Regions from separate parts of the Streptomyces sp. GL_140 genome, predicted to be linked through region 2. Evidence: riboswitches for the same ligand, from Rfam matches in the RefSeq annotation. Region 2 holds a riboswitch; each other region holds the start of a gene.
What was found. A riboswitch is a leader RNA that binds a small molecule or an ion and turns the genes downstream of it on or off. The one in region 2 is predicted to bind cobalamin.

Region 1: it holds a riboswitch for cobalamin, as region 2 does, so the genes downstream of both, metE (5-methyltetrahydropteroyltriglutamate--homocysteine S-methyltransferase) here and AC3IYJ_RS26080 (ribonucleoside-diphosphate reductase subunit alpha) in region 2, are expected to answer to the same signal.
Region 3: it holds a riboswitch for cobalamin, as region 2 does, so the genes downstream of both, AC3IYJ_RS27170 (energy-coupling factor ABC transporter permease) here and AC3IYJ_RS26080 (ribonucleoside-diphosphate reductase subunit alpha) in region 2, are expected to answer to the same signal.

Annotation. Positions count from the first base shown of each region.
Region 1 covers NZ_CM174404.1:865,442-871,663, forward strand. The annotation lists gene AC3IYJ_RS04085 (FecCD family ABC transporter permease) at 1-508, opposite strand, end outside; gene AC3IYJ_RS04090 (lysine N(6)-hydroxylase/L-ornithine N(5)-oxygenase family protein) at 711-2,081, opposite strand; gene AC3IYJ_RS04095 (methionyl-tRNA formyltransferase) at 2,344-3,291, shown strand; gene AC3IYJ_RS04100 (GNAT family N-acetyltransferase) at 3,406-4,116, opposite strand; cobalamin riboswitch at 4,299-4,526, shown strand; gene metE (5-methyltetrahydropteroyltriglutamate--homocysteine S-methyltransferase) at 4,692-6,222, shown strand, end outside.
Region 2 covers NZ_CM174404.1:5,593,782-5,600,003, reverse strand. The annotation lists gene AC3IYJ_RS26095 (carbon starvation CstA family protein) at 1-1,461, shown strand, start outside; gene AC3IYJ_RS26090 (CstA-like transporter-associated (seleno)protein) at 1,458-1,655, shown strand; gene AC3IYJ_RS26085 (GNAT family N-acetyltransferase) at 1,750-2,247, shown strand; cobalamin riboswitch at 2,314-2,442, shown strand; gene AC3IYJ_RS26080 (ribonucleoside-diphosphate reductase subunit alpha) at 2,600-5,017, shown strand; gene AC3IYJ_RS26075 (ribonucleotide-diphosphate reductase subunit beta) at 5,017-6,033, shown strand; gene AC3IYJ_RS26070 (hypothetical protein) at 5,985-6,188, opposite strand.
Region 3 covers NZ_CM174404.1:5,855,689-5,861,910, reverse strand. The annotation lists gene AC3IYJ_RS27195 (APC family permease) at 1-581, shown strand, start outside; gene AC3IYJ_RS27190 (L-serine ammonia-lyase) at 772-2,154, shown strand; gene AC3IYJ_RS27185 (hypothetical protein) at 2,464-2,778, shown strand; gene AC3IYJ_RS27180 (SsgA family sporulation/cell division regulator) at 2,987-3,394, shown strand; gene AC3IYJ_RS27175 (flavodoxin family protein) at 3,518-4,255, opposite strand; cobalamin riboswitch at 4,304-4,497, shown strand; gene AC3IYJ_RS27170 (energy-coupling factor ABC transporter permease) at 4,527-5,228, shown strand; gene AC3IYJ_RS27165 (energy-coupling factor ABC transporter substrate-binding protein) at 5,225-5,569, shown strand; gene cbiQ (cobalt ECF transporter T component CbiQ) at 5,573-6,222, shown strand, end outside.

The DNA of each region.
Region 1 (6,222 bases), 4.7 Mb from region 2:
CGAGCGTCAGCGGATTGCCCGCGCCCCGGCCGATGCTCGACAGCCCGAACACGACGACACCGGCGAGTCCGGCGCCCGCGAAGGCGAACCAGACGTACTGGAACGGGTTGGTGAGCCCGAACAGGGAGATCGCCGACACGACGGCGAACGAGGCCCCGGTGTTCACGCCCAACAGGCCGGTGTCCGCGATGGGGTTGCGCGTATATCCCTGGATCAGCGCGCCACCGACACCCAGGGCCGTCCCGGCCACGATCGCAAGCACCGTACGGGGCACCCGCACGGTCTGCATGATGAGCCGGGCCTCCGAGACCTTCTGATCGGGGTCCGGCGCCCCGAACAGCCCGTGCCACGCCTCGGCGGGGCTCAGCGCACGCGCGCCGACGGCGAGGGACAGCACGGCCGCGGCCGCGAGAACCGCGAGGACCGCGCCCAGACCCACGATCCGGCGCCGCCGGACCTCTGCGATCCGGGAAGGTGCAGCCGGACGTTCGACCGTGGTCGTTCCCATGTCCACGCGGGTCACTCCTCGCAGCCGGCGCGGAAGGCGGACCGCCCGGATATCACGCGTCGGCGGACGGGCGGGCTGCCTGCGCAGCGACGGGTACCAAGAGGCACGGAAATTCCTTCTTCGTGATCTATGGCGTGCAAACACTACTGCCGTGCCTGCCGGTGCGAACGCACCACAGGCACGGCAATGGGCCGGGGCCGAGCTACTGGACGGCCGCCTGGCGGGCGCCGCTCTCGGCTCCCCCGGCAACCGTCCGACCCTGCCCGGGAAGGGAGTTGAGGTTCCGTTCGAGGATCGAGTCGAGTATCTCGCCGACCCGTACCGCGGTGTTGGACAGCAGGGAGGAGGTGATCCCGTGGGTGTGCTCGGTGCCGCCCTGGAGGTAGATGCCGCAGCTCAGTGCGAGGTCGGTCGTCACGCGGTAGTCGCGCTCCACCCGGACCCGGCCCTGCTCGTCGCGGTGGCACAGCTCGGCGACCTCGCCGAGCAGGCCCAGGCCGTCCGCCTGCATGTACCCGGTGGCGCACACCACGACATCGGCGTCCAGCACGTCCTCCTCGCCGGTGACGAGGGACTTGACGGTGGCGCGGACCCCGTCGGCCGTCTCCTCCACGCCGGTCAGGCGCGAGACGTTCAGGAAGCGGAGCCGCTCGGTGCCGAGCACCTTCTCCTGGTACGACTGGCGGTACAGGTCGTCGATGAGGTCGATGTCCACCACGGAGTAGTTGGTGTTGCCGTGGTAGTCCATCAGCCGGCGCTTGACGTCCTCCGGCGCCGAGTAGTACTCGTCCACCGCCTGGGGGTCGAAGATGCGGTTGGCGAAGCTGCTGTCGTCCGCCGGGCTGTAGCCGTAGCGGGAGAAGACCGCGCAGACCTCGGCCTGCGGGAAGCGGCGGTGCAGGTAGGCGACGTTCTCGGCGGCGCTCTGGCCCGCGCCCACCACGATGAAGCGGGTGGGCTCGCCGCCTTCCAGGCCGTCCACCTTGGTCAGCAGGTCGGAGTTGTGCCAGACGTGCTCGGTCCGGCCGACGCCCTCGGGCATGACCGGGCGCAGCCCGGTTCCGACGATGAGGTTGCGGGCCCGGTGGACAACGACCTCGTCGCCGGAGCGCGCGGTCACGTCGAGGTACTCGATCACGCCGTCACGCACGACGGGCTCGACGGAGACGACCTGGTGGCCGTACGAGACCATGTCGTCGACCTTGGCCGCGGCCCACTCGAGGTAGTCGTGGAACTCCACCCGGAGCGGGAACAGGTTCTTGTGGTTGACGAAGTCGATCAAGCGGCCCTTGCTCTGCAGGTAGCAGAGGAAGCTGTATTCGCTGGTCGGGTTCCGGAGCGTCACCAGGTCCTTCATGAAGGACACTTGCATCGTCGCGTCATCGATGAGCATGCCGCGGTGCCACCCGAAGCGGGGCTGCTGCTCGAAGAAGTGAGCGGTGACCGCCTCCTGCCTTCCGACACGAGCGTTGTGCTCGCTGAGCGCGAGCGCCATTGCCACGTTCGACGGCCCGAAGCCGATACCGATCAGATCGTGGATCAGTGGTGCGTCGCCAGGAAGAGCCTGTGACATGTCACTCCCATTTGGTGCGGGACAGCCGCCTGCCAGGCGTCTTGTCAGGGGTGGGGGAAAGGGGGAGTCCAGGCACACCGGTGACCGGCAGCCGAGTGGAACTTAGGTAAAGCTAACCTGATCCAGGGGCGCTGTCGACCAGACAAATCGGGCAACGCGTTCACACTCGGGTCAATCGAGCCCGGAATCGGGGCTGTTGCATCGTTAGGTAAGGCTTGCTTTACTTACGTCTGCTCATTCGCTCATCTGAGGAGGAACCCCGATGCGGGTCGTCATGTTCGGTTATCAGACCTGGGGTCATCGCACCCTCAAGGCGCTCCTGGATTCCGAGCACGAGGTCGTGATGGTCGTGACGCACCCCAAGAGCGAGCACGCTTACGAGAAGATCTGGAGCGACTCGGTCGCCGACCTCGCCGAGGAGCACGGCGTCCCGGTCGTCATCCGCAACCGCCCGGACGACGAGGAGCTGTTCCAGCAGCTCAAGGCGGCCGACCCGGACATCCTCGTCGCCAACAACTGGCGCACCTGGATCCCGCCGCGCATCTACACCCTGCCGCAGTACGGCACCCTCAACGTGCACGACTCGCTGCTGCCCAAGTACGCCGGCTTCTCCCCGCTGATCTGGGCCCTCATCAACGGCGAGTCCGAAGTGGGCGTCACCGCGCACATGATGGACGAGGTCCTCGACGCCGGCGACATCGTCATGCAGCACTCGATCCCCGTCGGCCCGACGGACACGACCACGGACCTCTTCCACAAGACGGTCGACCTCATCGCCCCGGTCACGATCGGCGCCCTCGACCTGATCGCTTCCGGGCGGACCGAGTTCACGAAGCAGGACCGGAGCCAGGCCACCTTCTTCCACAAGAGGGCCGAGGAGGACATCCGGATCGACTGGTCCTGGCCCGCCGAGGTCCTGGAGCGCCTGGTCCGCGCCCAGTCGGCCCCGTACCCGTCCGCCTTCGCCTTCCACAAGGGCAAGCGCCTCGAAGTGCTCTCCGCCGTCGTGTCCGAGGGCCTGTACGGCGGGACCCCCGGCCGCATCTTCTACCGGGAGGGCGACGGCGTGGTCGTCGTCGCCGGGGCCGACGCCCGCACGGGCCGCAACCACGGCCTGGCCATCACCCGCGTACGGACCGAGGACGGCCGGGAGCTGCCCGCGACCGAGTACTTCACCTCCATGGGCGGCTACCTGACGAGCCGTCCCTGAAGCCGGAGGCAGCCTGGCCGCTGCCTCCATTTGATCGCCGACCCGCCCCGGCCGTCCCCCGGGCGGGTCGGCTTTCGCCGTCGCGGCGTCACGCGGCCCGCGCGGCCGGGAGCGTCACGGAGTGCGGAAGCCCCGGAAGGTCACGTGCTTGCGGGTCTCGAAGCCGAGCCGTTCGTAGAGGGCGATCGCAGTTCCGTTCGCCTCCGCCACGTGCAGGAAGGGCCGTTCGCCGCGCGCCACGATCCGTTCCACGAGCGCACCGACCAGACGGGCGGCGTACCCTCGCCCGCGCGCCTCGGGAGCAGTGCAGACAGCGCTGATCTCGGTCCAGCCCGGAGGCCGGAGCCGCTCGCCCGCCATCGCCACCAACGTGCCGTTGTCGCGGATGCCGAGGTAGGTGCCGAGCTCGTGGGTGCGCGGCCAGAAGGGCCCCGGCCGGGTCCGCTCGATGAAATCGAGCATTTCGGGCACGTTGTCCGCGCCCAGCTCGACCACACCGGTGTCCGGCCCGGCACCGGGGCGGACGGGCCGGCTGGTCGGTGCGCTCGTGGAACGGATCATCTGGCGGCCCTCGAGGTCGAAGACCGGCTCCCAGCCGGGCGGCGGATCGGCCGGGCAGCTGAACATGTCGGCGAATTCGCCCGGACCGAGCAGCCGCGCCAGGTCGGCCCATTCCGCCGCGCCCGCGTCGGCGGAGACCGAGGAGAAGGTCGCGACGCCCGGAAGGTAGGTGGCGGCCCGGCCGATCCGGCGGGCGAACCGTGCGTGGTGGCCGCCGAGTGACTGGCCGACCGGGTCGTCGAGTGCCGGGTCGTCGCGATTCATCGTGCGGTACGTCTCCTGTCGTGCGCGGGAGCTGGTCGCCCGGGCCACTGGAAGCCTAGGCCGTGGGGCGCGGCGAGCAGTGACCCGGGTGCACCACCCGCCCTCGGCTCTCCCCCCGCGCGGGCATCACGATTCGGCATCCGGTATCTGGACTTCTCTCCTCATTCTTTAGTTCGGCCGCCTAGTGTGGATCTCGCAGCTGGTTCGCCCCCGTCCGCCAGGCGGGATGCGTCGTAAGAGGGAACCCGGTGGGAATCCGGGACTGCCCCGCAGCGGTGAGTGGGAACGACCGCTGTCATACGCACTGGGACCGGACAACGGTCCTGGGAAGCGACGGCCAGTAGGTGCCCGCCGGGAGACCGGCAGGCGTGCCCGCGAGTCCGAAGACCTGCCACTGCCCGCACGCGGACGATTCCGCATGCGGAGATCCCGGTGACCTCGTGGGCGGGTCGGCGTACACAGCGAGCGGCACGTGCGGCGTTCTCCCGCCACGTGGTCCGCGCGTTCTGTCCTCCCTTCGCGTCCACGTCCCGTCATCGGGGCGTTCCTGGACACATCTCGCGAAGGAGAGTTCCGTGACAGCCAAGCCCGCAGCCGCGGCAGCACGAGCCACCGTGTACGGCTACCCCCGCCAGGGTCAGAACCGCGAACTGAAGAAGGCGGTCGAGGGCTACTGGAAGGGCCGCGTCACCGCCGAAGCCCTCCGCCGGACCGCGGCCGACCTGCGCCGTTCGAACTGGCAGCAGCTGGCCGACGCAGGCGTCCACGAAGTGCCGACCGGTGATTCCTCGTACTACGACCACGTCCTGGACACCAGTGTCATGGTCGGTGCCGTCCCCGCCCGCCACCGCGCGGCCGTCGAGGCCGACGTGCTCGACGGGTACTTCGCGATGGCCCGCGGCACACAGGACGTGGCCCCGCTGGAGATGACCAAGTGGTTCGACACCAACTACCACTACCTCGTCCCGGAACTCGGCCCCGACACCGTCTTCGCCGCCGACTCCACCAAGCAGGTCACGGAGCTGGGGGAAGCCCTCGCCCTCGGACACACCGCCCGTCCCGTCCTCGTCGGCCCCCTCACCTACCTGCTGCTCGCCAAGCCCGCGCCGGGCGTGGCCCCCGACTTCGAGCCGCTGACCCTGCTCGACCGGCTGCTGCCCGTCTACGCCCAGGTCCTCGCCGACCTGCGCGCCGCGGGCGCCGAGTGGGTCCAGCTGGACGAGCCGGCCCTGGTCCAGGACCGCACCCCGGCCGAACTGAACGCCGCCGCCCGCGCCTACCGCGAGCTGGGAGGTGCCACCGACCGGCCGAAGCTGCTCGTCGCCTCCTACTTCGGCCGGCTCGGCGACGCGCTGCAGGTACTCGCCGCCGCCCCGGTGGAGGGTCTCGCCCTCGACTTCACCGACTCCGCCGCCGCGAACCTGGACGGTCTCGCTGCGGTCGGCGGGCTGCCGGGCAAGCGCCTGGTCGCGGGCGTGGTCAACGGCCGCAACATCTGGATCAACGACTACCAGAAGTCCCTGTCCACCCTGGGAACCCTGCTCGGGCTGGCCGAGCGGGTGGACGTGGCCGCTTCCTGCTCGCTGCTGCACGTCCCGCTGGACGCCGCCGCCGAGCGGGAGGTCGACCCGCAGGTGCGGCGCTGGCTGGCCTTCGCCCGCCAGAAGACCACGGAGATCGTCACCCTCGCCCGGGGCCTGGCCCAGGGCACCGACGTGATCGCCGCCGAGCTGGCGGCCAACCGCGCCGACCTCGCCTCCCGCGCCGGCTCCGCCCTCACCCACGACCCCGCCGTCCGTGCCCGTACCGCGGCCGTCACCGACGCGGACGGCCGGCGGTCCCAGTCGTACGCCGAGCGCTCCGCCGCCCAGCGCACCCACCTGGGGCTGCCGCTCCTGCCGACCACCACCATCGGCTCGTTCCCGCAGACCGACGAGCTCCGCGTGGCCCGCGCCGACCTGCGCTCCGGGCGGATCGACGCCGCCGGGTACGAGGCACGCATCAAGGCCGAGATCGCGGAGGTGGTGTCCTTCCAGGAGAAGACCGGCATCGACGTCCTCGTGCACGGCGAGCCCGAACGCAACGACATGGTCCAGTACTTCGCGG
Region 2 (6,222 bases):
GCCATCGTCGCGGGCGGCTGGGTCGCGGAGTCCTCGCTGGCGGACACCTTCACCCTGGAGAAGGAGACGCTGGTCATCTGGATGATCGCGTACGGGTTCGTGGCGTCCGTGCTGCCGGTCTGGATGCTGCTCGCCCCGCGCGACTACCTCTCCACCTTCATGAAGGTCGGCACCATCGGCCTGCTGGCCGTGGGCGTGGTCGTCTCCATGCCGGTCCTGAGGATGCCCGCGGTCACCGACTTCGCCTCGCGCGGCGACGGCCCGGTCTTCGCCGGCTCGATGTTCCCCTTCGTCTTCATCACCATCGCCTGCGGAGCGCTGTCCGGGTTCCACTCGCTGGTCTCCTCCGGCACCACCCCGAAGATGATCCAGAAGGAGACCCAGGTCCGGGTCATCGGCTACGGCGCGATGCTGACCGAGTCCTTCGTCGCCGTCATGGCGATCATCGCGGCCTGCATCATCGACCCGGGCCTGTACTTCGCGGTCAACTCCCCCGCCGGAGTCGTCGGCGCCACCGTCCAGACCGCCTCCGAGGCGGTCGCCCACTTCGGCTTCGCCATCTCCCCCGAAGCCCTCGCGCAGGCCGCGAAGGACGTGGAGGAGACCAGCCTGCTGTCCCGCACGGGCGGCGCACCGACCTTCGCACTCGGAATGTCGGAGATCTTCTCGTCCGTGGTCGGCGGCTCCTCGATGAAGGCCTTCTGGTACCACTTCGCGATCATGTTCGAGGCCCTGTTCATCCTGACCACGGTCGACGCGGGCACCCGCGTGGGCCGGTTCATGCTCCAGGACACCCTCGGCAACGTGCACAAGTCCTTCAAGGACATCAGCTGGAAGCCGGGCGTCTGGTTCGCCAGCGCGATCGTCGTCGGCGGCTGGGGCTACTTCCTGTGGGTCGGCGTCAAGGACCCGCTGGGCGGCATCAACCAGCTCTTCCCGCTGTTCGGGATCGCGAACCAGCTGCTCGCGGCGGTCGCCCTGGCCGTCTGCACCACGCTGCTGGTCAAGTCGGGCCGCCTCAAGTGGGCCTGGGTGACGGGTGTCCCGCTGGCGTGGGACGTGGCCGTCACCCTCACCGCCAGCTACCAGAAGATCTTCTCGGACAACCCGAAGATCGGCTTCTTCGCGCAGCGGGACCTCTACCAGGACGGCATCGACGCCGGCAAGATCCTCAAGCCCGCGAAGAACCTGGACGAGATGCACACCGTGGTCACCAACGCCACGGTCGACGGGGTCCTCTCGGTCCTCTTCGCACTGCTGATCGTCATCGTCCTGCTCGACGCGGCCCGGACCTGCTTCAACGCCGTCCGCAAGCCGGAGTCCGTCACCCTGGCCGAGACCCCGTGGACCGAGTCCCGGATCATCGCCCCGGCCGGGCTGATCCCCACCGCCGAGGAGCGCGCGGAGCTCGCCGCCGCCGGACTCGACTCGGGCGGGGGCCGCGTAAAGGAATCCGCGTGACGGGCCTGCGCCAGGTCCTGGACCGGGCCCGCTTCTACGTACGGGAGTTCTCCGGCGAGGCGGCGTACGACCACTACGTCGCCCACGCCCGCACCCACGACCCGGACGCGCAGGTGATGACCCGCCGGGCCTTCGAGCGGGCCCGCATGGACGCCCGCGAGGCCGACCCGCGCGAGGGGTTCCGCTGCTGCTGAGCACGGACCGCGCACACCGGGGCCGCCCCTCCTCCCGCCCCACCGGCGGGAGGCAGGGCGGCCCTTTCGCGCACCCTGTCGCACACTCGGTGCCATGGACATCGTCATCAGGGCGGCAACGGCCGCCGAATACGAAGAGCTGGGCGAGCTCACCGCACAGGCGTACCTCGGCGACGAGCTGCTGGACTTCGCCGAGGACGACCCCTACCTGGACCGGCTGCGCGACGTCGCCGGCCGGGCGGCCGACGCCGAAGTGATCGTCGCGGAGTACGAGGGCACGCTGCTCGGCAATGTGACCTTCGCCCCTCCCGGCAGCCCGCTCGCCCAGATCGCCGGCCCCCACGAGGCGGAGTTCCGGATGCTGGCCGTCTCGCCCGAAGCCCGCGGCCGGGGCGCCGGCGAGGCCCTGGTGCGCGCCTGCATGGCCCGCGCCCGGGAGCTGGAGGGCGTGACCCACCTGACGCTGTCGACCACCGAGAAGATGCTGGGAGCGCACCGGATCTACCACCGGCTGGGCTTCGTACGGACCCCGGAACGGGACTGGTACCCGGTCCCGGGCCTGCCCCTGCTCACCTACCGCGTCGAGCTGTAACAGCGCGCCACCGCCGACGGGCGACACAACATGTGGGGGCTACCGCGAGGGGCGGCCCCCACATGTATGCTCGTCCTCGCTGTCGTCGCAGGGGAATCCGGTGAGAATCCGGAACTGTCCCGCAACGGTATGAAATGCCCGGACCCGTTCGGTGCATCCACAAGTCCGAGGACCTGTCGACAGTGCGCCCGGATCGTCCGACCCGGGTGCCGATTCGTCCGGGCCTCGCGGTTGGGCCGGTGGACGTCACGTGGCGTATGCGTGCCCTGCCAGGTCCGCACTTCCCCGCGTGCGCCCCCTCGCGCCCCGCACCAACGGTGTTCCCGGAGCCGAGCGAGGGAGAGCTCCCCCCGTGACCATCGCGCCTTCCGCACCGCGCGCCGAGTCCGACCCGTCCGCCTATGAGGGTCCGGGGGCCGCGCTGTTGCGCACGCTCACCGAGCTGACCGCCGATCTGCCCGACACCGACCCCGGCCGGGTCGCCGCCGCCGCGCTGCGCGGCCGCAGCGCGGCCGCCGACGAGGCGGAGCTGCGTACGCTCGCCACCGAGGCGGCCGCCGGGCTGATCTCCGAGGACCCGGCGTACTCCCGGCTCGCCGCCCGGCTGCTGACGCTGGCCGTCCGCGACGAGGCCGCCGGCCAGGGCTCCCTCTCGTTCTCCGGCTCCGTCGAGGTGGGTCACCGCGAAGGCCTGATCGCCGACCGCACCGCAGACTTCGTACGTCTCCACGCGAACCGGCTCGACGCGCTGGTCGAGCACTCGCTCGCCGAGGGCGCCGACGACCGCTTCGGCTTCTTCGGCCTGCGCACGCTGCACAGCCGCTACCTGCTGCGCCACCCGATCACCCGCCAGGTCATCGAGACCCCGCAGTACTTCATGCTGCGCGTGGCCTGCGGACTCGCCGAGAACGAGAGCGTTCAGGCCGTCGAGGAAGTCGCCTCCCTCTACCGGCTGATGAGCCGCCTGGACTACCTGCCGTCCTCCCCCACGCTCTTCAACTCCGGCACCCGGCACCCGCAGATGTCCTCCTGCTACCTGCTGGACTCCCCGCTGGACGAGCTCGACTCGATCTACGACCGCTACCACCAGGTCGCCCGCCTCTCCAAGCACGCCGGCGGCATCGGCCTGTCCTACTCGCGCATCCGGGCCCGCGGCTCCCTGATCCGCGGCACCAACGGCCACTCCAACGGCATCGTGCCGTTCCTCAAGACGCTGGACGCCTCCGTCGCCGCCGTCAACCAGGGCGGCCGCCGCAAGGGCGCCGCGGCCGTCTACCTGGAGACCTGGCACGCGGACATCGAGGAGTTCCTGGAGCTCCGCGACAACACCGGCGAGGACCAGCGCCGCACCCACAACCTGAACCTGGCGCACTGGGTGCCGGACGAGTTCATGCGCCGCGTGAACTCCGACGCCGACTGGTCGCTGTTCTCCCCGGCCGACGTCCCCGAGCTCGTCGACCTGTGGGGCGACGAGTTCGACGCCGCCTACCGCAAGGCCGAGGCCGGCGGCCTGGCCCGCAAGACCATCCCCGCCCGCGACCTGTACGGCCGGATGATGCGCACCCTCGCGCAGACCGGCCAGGGCTGGATGACCTTCAAGGACGCCTCCAACCGCACCGCGAACCAGACCGCGGAGCCGGGCACCGTCGTCCACTCCTCGAACCTGTGCACCGAGATCATCGAGGTCACCAACGACGGCGAGACGGCCGTCTGCAACCTCGGCTCGGTCAACCTCGGCGCCTTCGTGCTCGCCGAGGCCGGCGACATCGACTGGGAGCGGCTGGACGAGACCGTCCGCACCGCCGTGACCTTCCTCGACCGCGTCGTGGACATCAACTTCTACCCGACCGAGCAGGCCGGCCGCTCCAACGCCCGCTGGCGCCCGGTGGGCCTGGGCGCGATGGGCCTGCAGGACGTCTTCTTCCAGCTGAAGCTGCCCTTCGACTCCCCCGAGGCGAAGGCCCTGTCCACCAAGCTCTCCGAGCGCATCATGCTCGCCGCGTACGAGGCCTCGTGCGACCTGGCCGAGCGCAGCGGCCCGCTCCCCGCCTGGGAGCAGACCCGTACCGCCCGCGGCGTCCTGCACCCCGACCACTACGAGGTCGAGCTGAACTGGCCGGAGCGCTGGGACGCGCTGCGCGCCCGGGTCGCGAAGTCCGGGATGCGCAACTCCCTCCTCCTGGCCATCGCCCCGACGGCGACCATCGCGTCGATCGCCGGCGTGTACGAGTGCATCGAGCCGCAGGTCTCCAACCTCTTCAAGCGCGAGACGCTGAGCGGGGAGTTCCTCCAGGTCAACGGCTACCTGGTGCAGGAGCTCAAGCGGCTCGGCGTCTGGGACGCCCAGACCCGCGAGGCGCTGCGCGAATCCAGCGGCTCCGTCCAGGGCTTCGGCTGGATCCCTGCCGAGGTCCGCGAGCTGTACCGCACGGCGTGGGAGATCCCGCAGCGCGGCCTGATCGACATGGCGGCGGCCCGTACGCCGTTCCTCGACCAGTCGCAGTCGCTGAACCTGTTCCTGGAGACGCCGACCATCGGCAAGCTCAGCTCCATGTACGCGTACGCCTGGAAGCAGGGCCTGAAGACCACGTACTACCTGCGCTCGCGCCCGGCGACGAAGATCGCCCGCGCCGCGCAGGCCACCACCCCGGTGGCGCTGCCCGAGCCCATGAACGCCGACGCCGCGGCCCTGGCCGCCGCCGAGGCAGCCGCCGCGGAAGCGCTCGCCTGCTCCCTTGAAAACCCCGAGTCCTGCGAGGCCTGCCAGTAATGAGCTCCACAGACAAGAAGAACCTCCTGGACCCGGGCTTCGAGCTCACGCTCCGCCCCATGCGCTACCCGGACTTCTACGAGCGCTACCGGGACGCGATCAAGAACACCTGGACCGTGGAGGAGGTCGACCTCCACTCGGACGTGGCCGACCTCGCCAAGCTCACCCCCGGTGAGCAGCACATGATCGGCCGCCTGGTCGCGTTCTTCGCGACGGGCGACTCGATCGTCTCGAACAACCTCGTCCTGACCCTGTACAAGCACATCAACTCCCCGGAGGCGCGCCTGTACCTGTCGCGCCAGCTCTTCGAGGAGGCCGTGCACGTCCAGTTCTACCTGACGCTGCTCGACACCTACCTGCCGGACCCGGACGACCGCGCGGCCGCCTTCGACGCGGTCGAGGAGATCCCCTCGATCCGCGAGAAGGCCCAGTTCTGCTTCAAGTGGATCAACGAGGTCGAGAAGCTGGAGCGCCTGGAGACCAAGGCCGACCGCCGCCGCTTCCTGCTGAACCTGATCTGCTTCGCGGCGTGCATCGAAGGCCTGTTCTTCTACGGGGCGTTCGCGTACGTCTACTGGTTCCGCTCGCGCGGCCTGCTGCACGGCCTGGCCACGGGGACGAACTGGGTCTTCCGGGACGAAACCATGCATATGAACTTCGCGTTCGAGGTCGTGGACACGGTCCGCAAGGAGGAGCCCGAGCTCTTCGACGACGAACTCCAGCAGCAGGTCGTCGACATGCTCAAGGAAGCCGTCGAGGCGGAGCTCCAGTTCGGCCGCGACCTGTGCGGTGACGGCCTGCCGGGCATGAACACCGAGTCGATGCGCGAGTACCTGGAGTGCGTCGCGGACCAGCGCCTGGTCCGCCTCGGCTTCGCGCCGATCTACGGCTCGCAGAACCCGTTCTCCTTCATGGAGCTCCAGGGCGTCCAGGAGCTGACCAACTTCTTCGAGCGCCGCCCGTCGGCCTACCAGGTCGCGGTGGAAGGCACCGTCGACCTGGACGAGGACTTCTGAGTCCGGGTCCGCACCGCAGGAACCTCTGATCGGCCGGCAGCAGCCTCGCGCAGCTGCCGGTCGATCCTGCGTTCCAGGACCACGCCGTACAGGGACGGCGCGAGCACCAGGACGGCGAGGGCGAGGACGAAGAGAAGGCTCAGGAATGTGGTCATGAGTCCACTCTCGCCAGTCGGGCGAAAACCGGAC
Region 3 (6,222 bases), 260 kb from region 2:
TGGTCACCGTCGGTCACAGCTGGGAAGCCCTGGCCAGCGTCGTCTCCGCCGCGATGGTGGTCTCGTACCTGATGGGCCCGATCGCCGTCGGCGTCTTCCGCCGGACGAAGCCCGAGCTGCCGCGCCCCTTCCGCCTCCCGGCGGCCAAGATCCTCTGCCCGGTCACCTTCGCCTTCGCCGCCTGCGCCCTGTACTGGTCCAAGTGGCCGGACACCGGCAAGGTGGTGCTGCTCACCCTGGTGGCCGCCCCGATCGCGGCCGTGGTGCTCAAGCGCAAGGGCGAGAAGAACCTGGCCAAGCAGTTCGCCCCGGCCTGGTGGATGATCGCCTTCCTGCTGTGGCTGGGCACGCTGTCGGCGCTCGGCAGCGAGGAATTCGGCGGCCACGGGGTCATCCCGGGCGGCGTGGACATCGCCATCGTGGGCCTCTCGGCCCTGGGCTTCTACTTCTGGGCCGTACGGTCCGGGGTCAAGGCCCACTACGCGGGCCTGCCGGGCCCGGACCCGGTCCTGGACGCCGCCGACGCCCCCGCCTCCCCGGAGGGGGCCGACGCACCGGAGCGCGAACTGACCCACGCCTGATCCCCCTCGCCTGAGCGTCCCCCTCCCGACCCGTCCGGCGGCCGAGCTGTTCACCTCACCGCGTTAAGCTCGACTGCCGGACAAAATCCGCAGATCACCCCGATCACTCCGCCTCCGCCTCCCCATCCCGCCCCATCCCGCCCCTCCCTGCCCCGCTCCCACCCACGAGCAGACATAGGAGTCCGCAACCGTGGCCATCTCCGTCTTCGATCTCTTCTCGATCGGCATCGGTCCTTCCTCCTCCCACACCGTCGGCCCGATGCGCGCCGCGCGCATGTTCGTGACCCGGCTCAAGAAGGATGGTTTCCTCGCCCAGACCGTCTCCGTCCGCGCCGAGCTCTTCGGCTCCCTCGGAGCGACCGGCCACGGCCACGGCACCCCCAAGGCCGTCCTGCTGGGCCTGGAAGGCCACTCCCCCCGCACCGTGAACGTGGAGACCGCCGACGACGAGGTCGAGCGCATCCGCAAGACGGGCCGCCTGCGGCTGCTGGGCACCGAAATAGGCGATGTCCACGAGATCGCCTTCGACGAGCCGAACCAGCTGATCCTGCACCGGCGCAGGTCGCTGCCGTACCACGCGAACGGCATGACCCTCTTCGCGTACGACGCGGCGGGCACGCCACTCCTGGAGAAGACGTACTACTCGGTGGGCGGCGGCTTCGTCGTGGACGAGGACGCGGTCGGCGAGGACCGGATCAAGCTCGACGACACCCCGCTGAAGTACCCCTTCCGCAGCGGCGACGAGATGCTCCGCCTCGCGAACGAGACCGGCCTGTCGATCTCCTCGATGATGCTGGAGAACGAGAAGGCCTGGCGCACCGAGGACGAGATCCGCGAGGGTCTCCTCGAAATCTGGCGCGTCATGCAGTCCTGCGTCTCGCGCGGCATGTCCCGTGAGGGCATCCTGCCGGGCGGTCTGCGGGTCAAGCGGCGCGCCGCGGGCACCGCCCGCCAGCTGCGAGCCGAGGGCGACCCGCAGGCGCACGCCATGGAGTGGGCGACGCTGTACGCGATGGCCGTCAACGAGGAGAACGCGGCGGGCGGCCGGGTCGTCACCGCCCCCACCAACGGCGCCGCGGGCATCATCCCGGCGGTCCTGCACTACTACATGAACTTCGTGCCCGGCGCGGACGAGGACGGCGTGGTCCGCTTCCTCCTCGCCGCGGGCGCGATCGGCATGCTCTTCAAGGAGAACGCCTCGATCTCCGGCGCCGAGGTCGGCTGCCAGGGCGAGGTCGGCTCGGCCTGCTCGATGGCGGCCGGAGCCCTCGCCGAGGTCCTGGGCGGCACCCCGGAGCAGGTCGAGAACGCGGCCGAGATCGGCATGGAGCACAACCTCGGCCTGACCTGCGACCCGGTCGGCGGCCTCGTCCAGATCCCCTGCATCGAACGCAACGGCATGGCGGCGGTCAAGGCCGTCACGGCGGCCAAGATGGCCATGCGCGGCGACGGCACCCACAAGGTCTCCCTCGACAAGGTCATCAAGACCATGAAGGAGACGGGCGCCGACATGAAGGTCAAGTACAAGGAAACCGCCCGAGGCGGCCTGGCGGTCAACGTCATCGAGTGCTGACGCACTCAGTCCGACCCGAACGGCCCGGGGCCCCGATGCGCTGCATCGGGGCCCCGGGCCGTTCTCGTTCCGCACTTCCGTCCCCCTCACGGCTATTGGGCGGGTTACGCATGTAACTGCGTTCGAAATTGGGTGGGATATGAGGTTTGGGAGTGAGTTGCTCACGCTTGCGGGGGAACAAGGCGGTCTGGGCTGGTTTCTTGATGATCACTTGCGCCAGGGTGGGGGCACGACGTCGCGTCCACACCCCCGGCGGTCGGCCAACCGCCTTGGACCACAGCCTTTTTGCTTAACTGGAGGACTTCAATCATGGCAACCACCCGCAGCATCCGCGTGATGGCGGCTGTCGCATCGCTCCCCTTCGCCTTCGCGCTGCTCTCCGGCGTCGCCCAGGCCGACAACGGGGCCGGTGCGGCCGGGACCGCGTCGAACGCGGCCCTCGCCGGCATCCTCGGCAGCGGCGTAGGCGGCAGCAACCTCGGCAACTCCTCCACCGCTCAGCAGGTCGCCTCCGGCTTCGGTGCGTCCAACCAGAACAACGGTGCCCAGTCCAACGGTTCGGGCTTCACCGCGATCGGCCAGTCCAACTCGCACGAGTCCTTCATCTACAACCCCCTGCCGTAGGACCCAGCGACTGCCGAACGTGACGAGAACACGATGAGCCCGACCCCTTCCCGGGGGCGGGCTCGTCGTGTTCTTGTCACGTTCGGGAGAAAAGAGGCCGAGGGACCCTCTCGGATGGGACCTTTGCCCCGCGGAGGGGGCCCTGGGGTGGACTAACTTGCCCGAGTGGGTGTGTTTTCCCCACCCCTGAGAGAGAGGCGGCCCCCCCATGACCGGCACAGAACACCGGGTCCTCCCGCTCCAGCTGGAGGCCGCCTCCGCTCCCGTTCCGATGCGGGGCGTCTTCGTGTACCGCACCGACCGGCCCTACGAGATCTCCCTCGACTTCGAGGGCGCCGGACTGCACCTCGCGCACTGGGTGTTCTCGCGCGAGCTGCTCCTCGACGGTCAGATCTGCGCCACCGGGGAGGGCGACATCCAGGTGTGGCCGCGCTGGCGGGGCACCGAACCGCGGGTCTACCTCGCCTTCAGCAACGGCGCCCAGGGCTGCGTGGTGTCCGCCCGCTCGAAGGACGTGCGCGAGCTGTGCCGGCGGATGACCACGATGGTCCCGCGCGGCGAGGAGCACCGCCACTACGACCTCGACGCCGAACTGGACGCCCTGCTGCCCAGGTGAGGCACCGGGGGTGGGGGACCCTGCTGCTCCTGGTCCGGCGCCGGCCGGTGCCGTGCCCCCTGCGGGCCGCCAAGGGGCGCCTCGCGGCCCTCGTGGTCCTGGGCGTCGCGCGGCGGCTCGGGGTCAGCGGTGCTCCGGGTTGGGGAAGTCGAAGCGGCAGCCGGCGTCCCACTGCGAGCGCTGGTTGCCGTGGGCGGGGATCCCGCCGTTCCGCTTGAGCAGGGCCGCCAGGTGCATGAGGTTCCAGCTCATGAAGGCCGTGTTCCGGTTGGTGAAGTCGTTCTCGGGGCCGCCGGAGCCGGGGTCCAGGTACGAGGGACCGGGCCCGGCCTCCCCGATCCATCCGGCGTCGGCCTGCGGCGGGATCGCGTAGCCGAGGTGCTGGAGGCTGTAGAGGATGTTCATGGCGCAGTGCTTGACGCCGTCCTCGTTGCCGGTGATCAGAGCACCGCCGACGCGCCCGTAGTACGCGTACTGGCCCTGTTCGTTCAGGATCGAGGAGCAGGCGTAGAGCCGCTCGATGACCTGCTTCATCACCGAGCTGTTGTCGCCGAGCCAGATCGGGCCGCACAGCACGAGGATGTCGGCGTCCATGATCTGGCTGTAGAGCACCGGCCACTGGTCCTCCTCCCAGCCGTGCTCCGTCATGTCCGGCCAGACGCCCGTGGCGATGTCGTGGTCGACGGCCCGGATGAGCGAGGTCCGCGCTCCGGCCGCCTCCATCGCGGCGCGGCTCCTGGCGATCAGACCCTCGGTGTTGCTGGGCTCGGGTGACCGCTTGAGCGTGCAGTTCACGTACACGGCGGTGAGGTCGGAGTAGTCCACTCCCCCACCCTCCGCGCCGCCGGGCACGGTCGCCACCGGACCGCGCCCGTACGGGTTCCGGTTTGTTGCCGCCCGTGCCGCCGACTAGGGTCAATGGGCCTTGGTGTTCGGGAAACCGGTGAGAAACCGGTGCGGCCCTCGCCACTGTGATCGGGAAGTCCGGCTCCACTCCTGCGGGAAAGCCACTGGGCTGCGCGGGAGGTTCCGTGCTGCCCGGGAAGGCGGAGAGCGGACGTCAACCCGTGAGCCAGGAGACCGGCCGGGGCGCGTTGTCCATCCACGAGGTGCTGGAGAGGTCTCCCCACTCATGCATATAGCCGAGGGGTTTCTACCCCCTTTGCACGCGGCCGCCTGGGGCGCCGCGTCCGCTCCCTTCGTCGTCCACGGCGTCCGCTCGCTGACCCGCGAGGTGAAGGCCAACCCGGAAAGCACCCTGCTGCTCGGCGCGGCCGGGGCGTTCACCTTCGTCCTGTCCGCCCTGAAGATCCCCTCGGTCACGGGCAGTTGCTCGCACCCCACCGGGACCGGGCTCGGGGCGATCCTGTTCCGGCCGCCGATCATGGCGGTGCTCGGGACCATCACCCTGCTCTTCCAGGCCCTGCTACTGGCCCACGGCGGCCTCACCACCCTCGGCGCCAACGTCTTCTCGATGGCCATCGCCGGCCCGTGGGCGGGCTACGCCGTCTACCGGCTGCTGCGCGGCGCGGGCCTCCCGCTGATGGTGACCGTCTTCTTCGGCGCCTTCTTCGCGGACCTGGTCACCTACTGCGTCACCAGCGTGCAGCTCGCCCTGGCCTTCCCGGACCCGGCTTCCGGTTTCCTCGGCGCGCTCGTGAAGTTCGGCGGGATCTTCGCGGTCACCCAGGTGCCGCTGGCCGTGAGCGAGGGGCTGCTGACCGTCCTCGTGATGCGGCTTCTGATGGCGTCGAGCAAGTCGGACCTGGTCCGGCTGGGTGTCGCCCAGCTGACCTCCGGCCGTACCGGGAAGCAGGAGGCGGCGGCCGGATGAGCAGGAACGCGAAGATCAACACCCTGCTGCTGCTCCTGGTGGCCGCACTCGCCGTCCTCCCGATCGCGCTCGGCCTCGGCGAGGGCAAGGAGGAGCCGTTCGCGGGCGCCGACGCGCAGGCGGAGGCGGCTATCACCGAGCTCAAGCCGGACTACGAACCGTGGTTCTCCCCGCTGTACGAGCCCCCCTCCGGGGAAGTGGAGTCGGCGCTGTTCGCCTTGCAGGCGGCGCTGGGCGCGGGCGTGCTCGCGTACTACTTCGGCGTCCGCAAGGGCCGCCGCCAGGGCCTCGCCCAGGCCGCCGCCGGAGCCGGTACGGCCGCCGCCGCCCGGGAGTCGTAGGCGGTGCTGCCGATCGACGTGGCCGCGCACGGCAGTCGCTGGCGCGGCCGGCACCCCCTGGAGAAGGCCCTGCTCGGGATCGGGCTGACGGTCACCGCCGTCTGCCTGCCGCCCTGGCCGGGCGGCCCGCTGGTGGCCGCCGCCACGCTCGCCGTGCTGCTCGGCCCGGCGGGCGTGACCGGGCGGCAGCTGTGGCGGGCCTTCCGGATCCCGCTCGGCTTCTGCTTCACCGGAGCGCTGCCGCTGCTCTTCGCCGTGGGCGGCCCCCAGGGCCTGGTCGCCATGGCCCCGGACGGCCCGCGGCACGCCGCCGAGCTGCTCCTGCGCACCTCGGCGGCCTCGCTCGGGCTGCTGCTGTTCGCCTTCACCACCCCGGTCTCCGACGTGCTCCCCCGGCTGGTCCGGGCCGGGGTGCCGGCGGCCGTGGTGGACGTGGCCCTGGTCATGTACCGGATCACGTTCCTGCTCCTGGACTCCGTGGCCCAGGTCCACCGGGCCCAGGCGGCCCGCCTGGGGCACACCGGCCGGGCGGCGGCATGGCGTTCCCTGGCCGGGCTCGCCGCGACCTCCTTCGTACGGGCCTTCGACCGCGCGGCCAAGCTCCAGGCGGGGCTGGCCGGACGCGGCTACGACGGCTCGCTGCGGGTCCTCGT